2 regions of the Neptuniibacter halophilus genome follow, and region 2 is predicted to be linked to the other one. Evidence: predicted binding sites of a transcription regulator. Region 2 holds the regulator's gene; the other holds the start of a gene.
The links. The regulator FliA, encoded in region 2, starts transcription of late flagellar genes. The targets are predictions, from matches to a motif close to CTAAAGTTNNNNNNNNNNCNGCCGATA.

Region 1 (4,843 bases), 1.4 Mb from region 2:
ATGAGGATGATCCATACGCGGATTATAAGATTCCGGACGACCTGATGTGGTAATCCGGTCACAACCGTAACAAGGGAGCGGCGATGTCACAGGGTTTCTTTGAGCAGTTTCTGATTATCCTCTGCTGTGCTGTGATCGCCACCACCCTGTTTCGCCGCATTGGCCTTCCGCCTTTGCTCGCCTATCTCGGCGTAGGCGCCCTGCTCGGTCCATACAGCTTCGCGCTGGTTGAAGACAGCGACAGTATCGCTCTGCTCAGTGAGCTTGGGGTTGTGTTCCTGCTGTTTATGCTCGGGCTTGAGTTTTCTGCCTCGCGCATGATCGCCATGCGTCGCACGGTATTCGGGCTGGGCAGTCTGCAGGTGATCATCACTGCCTGCTGTCTGATCGGAATCGGCTTTCTTTTCGATCTGCCTTTAATCACGACCATCGTCATTGCCGGCGCGCTCTCGCTCTCCTCCACGGCGATCGTCAGCCGCGAGCTGATCCGGCGTGATGAACTGGGCAGTACCCACGGCCAGCTTTCCGTCGGCATCCTGATCTTTCAGGATCTGGCGGCGGTGTTCTTTCTGATCATCGTACCGACCATGGGGAACAGCAGTGAATTTCCGGCTGACAGCACCCAGCTAGCCCTGCTGCTGCTCGAAGGTTCAACCCTGCTTATTGTGCTGTTGCTGGTCGGGCATATCCTGATGCCCATACTGTTTCACGAGTCAGCCAGAAGTGGCTCCAGCGATGTGTTTGTGCTGACATCTCTGGCAGCCACACTGCTTGCGGCCTGGCTGACCCACACCGCCGGATTATCGATGGCACTGGGCGGGTTTATTGCTGGCATGATGCTGGGTGAGAGCCACTACCGGTATCAGTTGGAAGCGGATATACGTCCGTTCCGCGATGTTCTGCTGGGGCTTTTTTTCGTCTCCGTAGGGATGCAACTCGACCTGCAGGCGCTGCTGCTCAACGGACACTGGGTGCTGATCTTTACAGTGGGCCTGATTTTGCTGAAAACCCTGATCATCACGCTACTGGGCAGTTTAATGCATAAAGACCCGGCCAGCTCACTACGTGCTGGCCTGAGCCTGAGTCAGGGGGGCGAATTTGGTTTTGCCCTGCTGGCGCTGGCGCTGAGCAGTGATCTGATCAGCTCTGAAATCAATGCAATCATCGTCTCCACTATTATCAGCAGTATGATCATTACACCGATCCTGATGAATCATACCGAGCAACTCAGCCGCCTGCTGCACCGTAAACCGGCCATCAGTCCGAAAACGAATACCCTTTCCAATACACCCCAGACCACTGCGCCGCTCAGCGGGCATGTGATCATCTGTGGTTTCGGCCGGGTCGGACAGGTGATCGCCCGGTTCCTGAATCGATCAGGAATTGCCTATATCATTGTTGACAGTGATCCGCTCAGAGTGTCGGAAGCCGCAACCGCGGGCGAACATATCTGTTTTGGTGATGCCCGTCGCGATGACCTGCTCGACACCCTGAGCGCAGCCGATGCACGGATGGTTGTCCTCAGCTTTCCCGACCCGGATATTTCACTGACTGCGCTGCAGAATATCCGCCGTCGCTATCCGGAACTGCCGGTACTGGTCAGAACCCGCGATGACCGGCAACTGGAGGAACTTCAGCAGGCGGGCGCGAGTATGGTGATTCCGGAAACGCTCGAAGCCAGCCTGATCATCTGCTCTCAGGCGTTAACGCTGCTCGATGTCGAACCGGAAAAGATCCGGCAGCAGCTCGATCAGATACGAGCTGAGCATTACCAGTTACTGCATGGTTATTATCATGGCCAGACATCTGAAAAGTTTGACAGCAGCGGCAATATGAAAGAAATTCTCCATCCAGTCAGCCTTGGCCCGCACAGTTACGCTCAGGGCCGAAGCCTGCAGGCTGTGGCACTCAGGCGCTATCAGGTCAGAGTTGTCATGATTCGCCGTGATTCCCGCTCCGAACAAAATCCCGGGCCGAAAGTGCGCCTGCAAAGTGGTGATATTCTGGTGCTTCAGGGGCCTGCGGATCAGGTCGAAACGGTTGAAGCGCTGCTTCAGGACGGCCCCTGACCGACACACAAAATTTCTCCCGCTCTTTTTGGCTGCAGTTGAAACAATTTCAACTGCAGGGAATTTTATTAAAGTGTTTTCAGGCCGGGTCGATAACCCGCCTACAGTAACTTATTTCGACAATGGAGATCTGACTGATCTGCTTTGTCTGGAGGAATCCCGTGCAAGTATTATTGAGCAGCCATACAGCCTATTCCCAGATGCGCCAGGATACGCTGGTGAGCGGTGGGTTTGCTGACGGCAAGGAAAGCGGCGGTAATTCTGCATCAGCGACCGACCAGATGCTCTCCAAACTGGCTGAAAATATTCCGGGCATGAGCCTTTCAGAAATGAAGGGCCTGAATGCTGATGACTATTCACCGGAAAAAGTAGCCTCCCGGATTGCCGGTTTTGTCGCTCAGGGCCTTGAACAGGCCCGCTCCCGCGGTGCATCTGATGCAGAACTTAACCGCATGTACCAGGACGCCCTGAGTGGCGTAGAAAAAGGCTTTAAAGAAGCCACTGAAATTCTGGACGGGCTGGGAGCCCTGACCCCGGAGCTGAACTCCACTCTGGAACAAACTCAGGATCTGACCTTTGAAGCGCTGGCTGGCCTGGAGCCTGCTAATCAAACAGCGCCCGCCCGTCAGACCTCCATTGCCGCTGCAGAACGCTTCTCCCGTGCTGAATCCTTCTCCATGGATGTCATGACCCGGGAAGGTGACAAAGTGTCTATTCGCTTCTCTGCCCGGGCCAGTGAAACTGCCTCGCTGGGCGCCTATTCCGATGAAAATGGCAGCGCCATCGCTTTCGGTATGGAGCGCAGCGCAAGCAGCAACTACAGCTTCAGCGTCAAAGGTGATCTCAACGAAGAGGAGCTGGATGCACTGACAGAACTGATGCAGGATCTGAGCCTGATCGCCGACGATTTTTACGGCGGTGATATACAGGACGCTTTTGAGCAGGCAACGGAACTTGAGATGGACAAATCTCAGTTAATGAACTTGAATGTAACTATGTCCCAGTCGATGAGTTACTCGGCCGTTGCGGCATATGAACAGGTCCAGCAGATGGAGCAGCCATTGGGTAACAATGGCCGGCATCTGGGTCAGTTGATGAACAACTTTGACCGGTTTGCCAGCAGCCCAGCCCTTGGCTTCCTGCAGAACAGCACCGACTTTGGTGCCGACCTGCTGGATAATCTGATCCACCAGGATATTCGCTACAAGGACGCAGATGAAGAATCCCAGACCAGACTGGATGATAACTTCGGTGTATTACGCGACCTTATGACCCGGTTTGATCAGGACGAAGCAGACGATTAATCCCCCTTCTTAATCGCTGCTGATTACTTTAAACCGGCCTCCCCAGGCCGGTTTTTTTATGCCAGGTAACAGCTCAGCAATCTCTGCCCTATTGCAGCGTAATTTTTATATAATCCCGCGCCATGAGCAGTCGATTCCAACTCCGCCCCTATCAACAGGATGCCGTTGACGCCACCCTGAAACATTTTCGCCGCAGTGACGAAGCCGCCGTGATTGTCCTCCCCACCGGGGCCGGAAAAAGTCTGGTGATTGCTGAACTGGCGCGTCTTGCACGGCGTAAGATACTGGTACTGGCCCACGTTAAGGAGCTGGTTGAACAGAATCACGCCAAGTACGAAAGCTATGGCCTGAGTGGTGGGATTTTCTCCGCAGGCCTGCAGCGTAAAGAGGTGCAGCAGCAGGTTACCTTTGCCAGCGTCCAGTCTGTGGCCGCTAATCTTGAGCACTTTACCGACGAGTACTCTCTGCTGATTGTTGATGAGTGCCACCGTATCAGCGACAACGATGACAGTCAGTACGGCAAAATCATTGCAAAGCTGAAACAGGCCAACCCGACGCTGAAAGTGCTTGGCCTGACCGCAACACCCTACCGTATGGCTATGGGCTGGATCTATCGATACCACTACCGGGGGTTTGTCCGCAGCGAACAGGATAAGCCCTTCCAGCACTGTATCTACGAGCTTCCGCTGAGTTATATGATTCGCCACGGCTTCCTGACGGAACCCACTCTGATCGATGCCACGGTCACCCAATATGACTTTTCGGTGCTGCCGGAGAACCGTTTCGGCGAATACAGCGAAGCCGATATCAACCAGTTGCTGGGTAAGTACACTCGGGTAACCCGGGCGATCATCGAGCAGGTAGAAGAACAGGCGGCGGCAAGACAGGGCGTCATGATCTTTGCAGCCACGCGCCGGCATGCGGCCGAGATAGCCGACTATCTGCCCGCCGGTCAGTGTGCGTTGATTACCGGGGACACGCCCCAGCAGGAGCGCGATGATCTGATCTCACGCTTTAAACGCAAACAGCTTAAGTATCTGGTCAACGTGGCGGTGCTCACGACCGGATTCGATGCGCCCCATGTGGATTTTATTGCTATTCTCCGGCCAACCCAGTCAGTCAGCCTGTATCAACAGATTGTCGGCCGGGGTTTGCGGCTGGCTGAAGGTAAAGAGAATTGTCTGGTGATTGATTACGCCGGCAACCAGTTTAATCTGCACCATCCCGAAGTGGGTGAGAAACGTCCGGCCAAAGATACCAAACCGGTACAGGTGTTCTGCCCCGCTTGTGGATTCGCCAATGTGTTCTGGGGACGCAGCGATGATCAGGGCAACGTGCTCGAGCACTTCGGCCGCCGTTGTCAGGGTCTGCTGGACTCAGAGACAGCTAACATCAAGCCGATGCAGTGCGACTACCGGTTCCGCTTTAAGGAGTGCCCCCATTGCAATGCAGAAAATGATATCGCCGCGC
Region 2 (4,843 bases):
TCCCGGTCAGGTATTCGGTAAGCTGCAGGGTGTTGAGGTGAAAGACCCGGCGTTTGGTCTGGATGCGATCTGGATTGAGCAGTCTCAGAAAGAGCAGGCGCAGTCGCTGGGTTATACCGTGGTAGATGCCTCCACTGTAGTGGCGACCCATATGAATCAGTTGTTGCAGTTGCATGCCCACGAGCTGCTGGGCCATGAGGAAGTACAGCAACTGCTTGATATGTTGTCGAAAACTTCGCCGAAACTGGTGGATGAACTGGTGCCAGCCAAGCTTTCTTTCAGTATTCTGCTTAAAGTGCTGCAGAACCTGCTGATGGAACAGGTACCGCTGAAAGATTTCAGAACGATCGCCGAATCCCTGGCCGACGCAGTCAACCGGACGCAGGATCCGCTGGCGCTGACGGCTGCGGTGAGAGTGTCGTTGTCACGTCTGATTGTTCAGAATATCAATGGCTCTGAGGCGGAGTTGCCGGTCATTACTCTGGCACCGCAACTGGAGCAGTTGCTGCTGAACTCTGTGCAGCAGGGGCAGGATAATGGTCTGGTGCTGGAGCCGGGGATGGCTGAACGTCTGCAGGCCTCCCTGTCAGAGTCTGCGACCCAGCAGGAGATGATGGGCCGACCATCGGTATTGCTGGTGGCGGCTCCGGTAAGGCCATTGATGGCCAAATTTGTACGTTATGGTGAGCATCAGATTAATGTGCTCTCTTATCAGGAAATTCCTGAAAATAAAAAGGTCACCATAGTGGCAACCGTAGGGGGTGAGAATGGATGATCAATTCATTACAGCCCTGCAGTTGGTGGCCGATAAGGAACTGATATGAAAGTAAAACGTTTTTTTGCGCCAGATATGCGCCAGGCTATGCGAAGGGTCAGGGATGAGATCGGGCCGGACGCTGTCATTGTCTCCAATCACCGGGTTGCCGGTGGGGTTGAGGTGGTTGCAGCGCATGAAAATGATTATGAAGCTGCTCAGCAGGAGTTCTCACGGCAGGCAACTACGCCCACCCCGCAGCAGCGGCGGCAGGAGCAGATCGACACCCTGACCGGCGGTCAGGGCTCAGCGCTGGCGAGTGAGCTGCAAAAGGCCCGTATGCAGATTGCGGAGGCCCAGCAGCAGGGGCAGGAGCTGAAACAGCCGGGTCATGTTAATCGCCAGATTGAGCAGGATGACGATGATCTGCGCAGTATTCTGCAGTCGCTGAAAGACCGGCAGAAGGCCAAAGCGGATATGGCGCACCGCAACTTTATGCAGGGCTCGGCTCTGGATGACGCCCCGTTGGGCGTTAATCTTGAAGATGAATTACTGGCTTCCTCGGCTGAAGTGGCCGGGCCGGACGATCAGCTTATCAAATCGATGCAGGACGAGATCGCCCAGTTAAAAAACCTGCTGAATCAGCAGGTGCTGGCACAACGATCTGCGCCCGTGGCTGCTCCGGAGAAACCGCCTCTGCAGCGTAAGCTTGAATTGCTGGGTGTCAGTGAGCGTCTCTCATCGCATTTGATATCCAGTATGGAGGGTGGTCTGGCACCGGATAAGGCCTGGAAACATGCGCTGGCGCGGTTGTCGGATTCAATCCCCGTGCTGGGTGATGATTTTATCGAACGCGGTGGCATGATCGCATTTGTGGGGCCGACCGGGGTCGGTAAAACCACCACTATTGGTAAGCTGGCAGCACGTTATGTGCTGAAGTACGGCAGTTCCAGTCTGGCGCTGGTGACAACCGATACTTACCGTATTGCCGCGCATGAGCAATTGCGCACCTTTGGTCGGATTCTTGACGTGCCTGTCCGGGTGGTGGATGAAAACAACAGCCTCGACGAAGTGTTGCACAGTCTGAAAAATCGTCGTCTGGTGCTGATTGATACTGCGGGGCTGAATGCTCAGGAGCCTCACAGCGAGGCGCAGTTGCAGATGCTTGAAGGCGTCACTCTGCGGCTGAAAAAATTGCTGGTTGTTTCCTGCAGTAGTCAGCGCCGTGTGGTTGAACAGGCGTTTAATGCTTATCAGACATTAGGTCTGAATGGCTGTGTTTTGAGTAAGATGGATGAATCGGGCAGTCTCGGTGAGGCACTGTCGTTGATTATTGAAAAGCGCCTGCCGGTGACCTATGTCACAGACGGGCAGCGTATACCGGATGACATTGAAGTGGCTCGACAGCATGAGCTGGTAAGCCGTGCGGTAATTACCGCTCAGCGGGCGATCGAAGCCGAGAAAAAAATGTCCGCCCTTGGGTCTGCCTATAAAACGGGTTGAGAGCAGGAAAAGATATGAATCAGCATAAACCCGTTAAAGTCATCGCCGTGACCGGCGGTAAGGGTGGGGTAGGTAAAACCAATGTCTCGGTTAATCTGGCGCTGGCGCTGGGGGATCTGGGGCAGCGCTCCATACTGATGGATGCCGATCTGGGGCTGGCCAACGTCGATGTAATGCTGGGGCTGCGGCCGAAGCGAACCATCGCAGATGTGCTCAATGGTGACTGCGGATTAAAGGATATTCTGCTGGAGGTTGATGATTACCTGAGCATTGTCCCGGCGTCTTCCGGTACTCAGGAGATGACCTCGCTCTCTGCACATGAACATGCTGAATTGATCCATGCTTTCAATCAGGTTGCTGATGATATTGATGTTCTGATCATTGATACGGCGGCCGGTATTTCCGAATCTGTAGTCAGTTTTGTGAAAGCTGCGCAGGAAGTTCTGGTGGTTGTTTGTGACGAACCCACCTCAATTACCGACGCATATGCTTTAATAAAACTGCTAAACAGAGATTATAAGATGACCCGTTTCCGGGTTCTTGCGAATATGGTTCGCAGTGAACAGGAAGGTCGTAACATGTTTGGTAAGCTGCTGACCGTGACAGACAGGTTTCTGGATGTAACACTTCAATATGTAGGGTCAATCCCTTATGATGAAAACGTTCGTAAAGCCGTTCAGCGTCAAGTAGCTGTTTTAAAAGCGTTTCCAAAGAGCAAAGTCTCCTTGGCATATCGTCAGTTAGCGAATAAAGTAAACGGATGGCCGGTCCAGTCCGTGCCCCGTGGTCATTTGGAGTTTTTTGTTGAACGGCTCGTTCAGGGAGTGAGTTCAACAGATTAAATAGAGGCAGTATGTACAACCAGCTGCAATTACAGTCGAGTGAAGAGCTGATCGAGCAGTATGCGCCTCTGGTTAAACGCATTGCCCATCATCTGCTGGCTCGTTTGCCGGCAACGGTATTGCTGGATGATCTCATACAGGCCGGAATGATTGGTCTGCTGGAAGCCGCCGGAAAGTACGACGCTTCCAAAGGGGCCAGTTTTGAAACTTATGCAGGGATCCGCATTCGTGGTTCCATCATTGATGAGGTGCGCCGGGGGGATTGGACTCCCCGTTCTGTGCATCGCAACAGCCGACGTGTCACCGAAGCCATTCAACAGGTTGAAGGGCGAACTGGCAGAGATGCATCGGATGCTGAAGTCGCCAGAGAGATGGGGATCAGCGTCGATGAATATCATAATCTGCTGCGCGATTCTCTGGATAGCCGGCTGTTCAGTTTTGAAGAGTTAATCAGTCCTCAGGATGAGGGGCCCGGTGAATCATTTGCTAATGATGACCCGGGGCCAAATCAGAATTTTGAGCGTGAAGCGTTTTTAAAAGCGCTAAGTACGGCTATAAATAATTTACCGGAAAGAGAAAAGTTGGTGCTTGCGCTCTATTATGATGAAGAGCTCAACCTGAAAGAGATAGGCCAGATATTAGGGGTGAGTGAATCTCGTGTTAGTCAGATTCACAGCCAGGCGGCTTTGCGATTGAGATCAAGGCTAAGTGACTGGCAGTAAAAAAAGGGTTGACCCGACTCAACGTAATTGCGGTAATTAGGTGTAGACTCAATGAGTTGCGTAGTTCTAACGGGAGGTCGTCTTGAATAAAGACATGAAAATTCTTGTAGTGGATGATTTCTCCACCATGAGACGCATAATCAAAAATTTGTTGCGCGATCTGGGTATGACCAATGTTGAGGAAGCAGATGACGGCCAGACCGCATTGCCTATCCTCAAACAGGGGGGTATCGATTTTCTGGTTACTGACTGGAATATGCCGGGCATGACCGGTATCGACCTTTTGAAAGAGGTGCGTTCCGATCCGAATCTGGCGCATATGCCGGTACTTATGGTTACGGCTGAGGCGAAGAAAGAGCAGATTATCGCCGCTGCGCAGGCCGGGGTTAATGGCTATGTAGTCAAACCGTTCACCGCGGCTGTCTTGAAAGAGAAAATTGACAAAATTTTCGAGCGCCTGGGTTAAAGAATAAGGTCGGTAGTAATGATTTCAGGAACAGGCAAAGGGTTGGGACACTTCGAAATGGAATTGCAGTTGAAGGCTCAGGAATTGGTTTCTGTGCTCAACGAGGGCAATCTGTCTGATGCAATGGACATCATTCAGGATCTGCACGAATTCCGCCACAAAACCTTCTTCAGTGAAGTAGGCCACCTGACCAGGGGGCTGCATGAGGCGATCAAAGCCTTCTCCCATGAGTTGGGTAGCAGCCTTGATGTGGGAGATGAGTCTGTCCCCGATCATACGGATGCTGCTGACCGTCTGAACTACGTCATCGAAGTTACTGAAAAAAATGCGCATGAAACCATGGACAGGGTGGATAAGGCCCTGACTCTGGTGGACAACCTTGATGTCCAGAGCGAACGCTTTAAAGACCTGCTGCTTCTGGTGGGGCAGTTGGAGAAAGAACACTCAACCCTGGCCGGGGTGTTTGACCGGACCTGTGCGTTGAAAGAAGAATCCGAAAACACCATTGCTACCCTGCGTACCGAGTTGACCGATATCGTCGTGTCACAGAGCTATC

Region 1: a site for FliA is predicted at 2,138-2,164, ahead of QUD59_RS16520 (DUF5610 domain-containing protein). Genes of this name have one in related genera too.

Annotation. Positions count from the first base shown of each region.
Region 1 covers NZ_AP027292.1:3,520,818-3,525,660, reverse strand. Annotated here, with positions in the region: gene QUD59_RS16530 (DUF2058 domain-containing protein) at 1-53, shown strand, start outside; gene QUD59_RS16525 (monovalent cation:proton antiporter family protein) at 84-2,069, shown strand; gene QUD59_RS16520 (DUF5610 domain-containing protein) at 2,231-3,373, shown strand; gene radD (DNA repair helicase RadD) at 3,496-4,843, shown strand, end outside.
Region 2 covers NZ_AP027292.1:1,025,862-1,030,704, reverse strand. Annotated here, with positions in the region: gene flhA (flagellar biosynthesis protein FlhA) at 1-775, shown strand, start outside; gene flhF (flagellar biosynthesis GTPase FlhF) at 821-2,257, shown strand; gene QUD59_RS04815 (MinD/ParA family protein) at 2,272-3,099, shown strand; gene QUD59_RS04810 (RNA polymerase sigma factor FliA) at 3,111-3,821, shown strand; gene cheY (chemotaxis response regulator CheY) at 3,916-4,287, shown strand; gene QUD59_RS04800 (protein phosphatase CheZ) at 4,306-4,843, shown strand, end outside.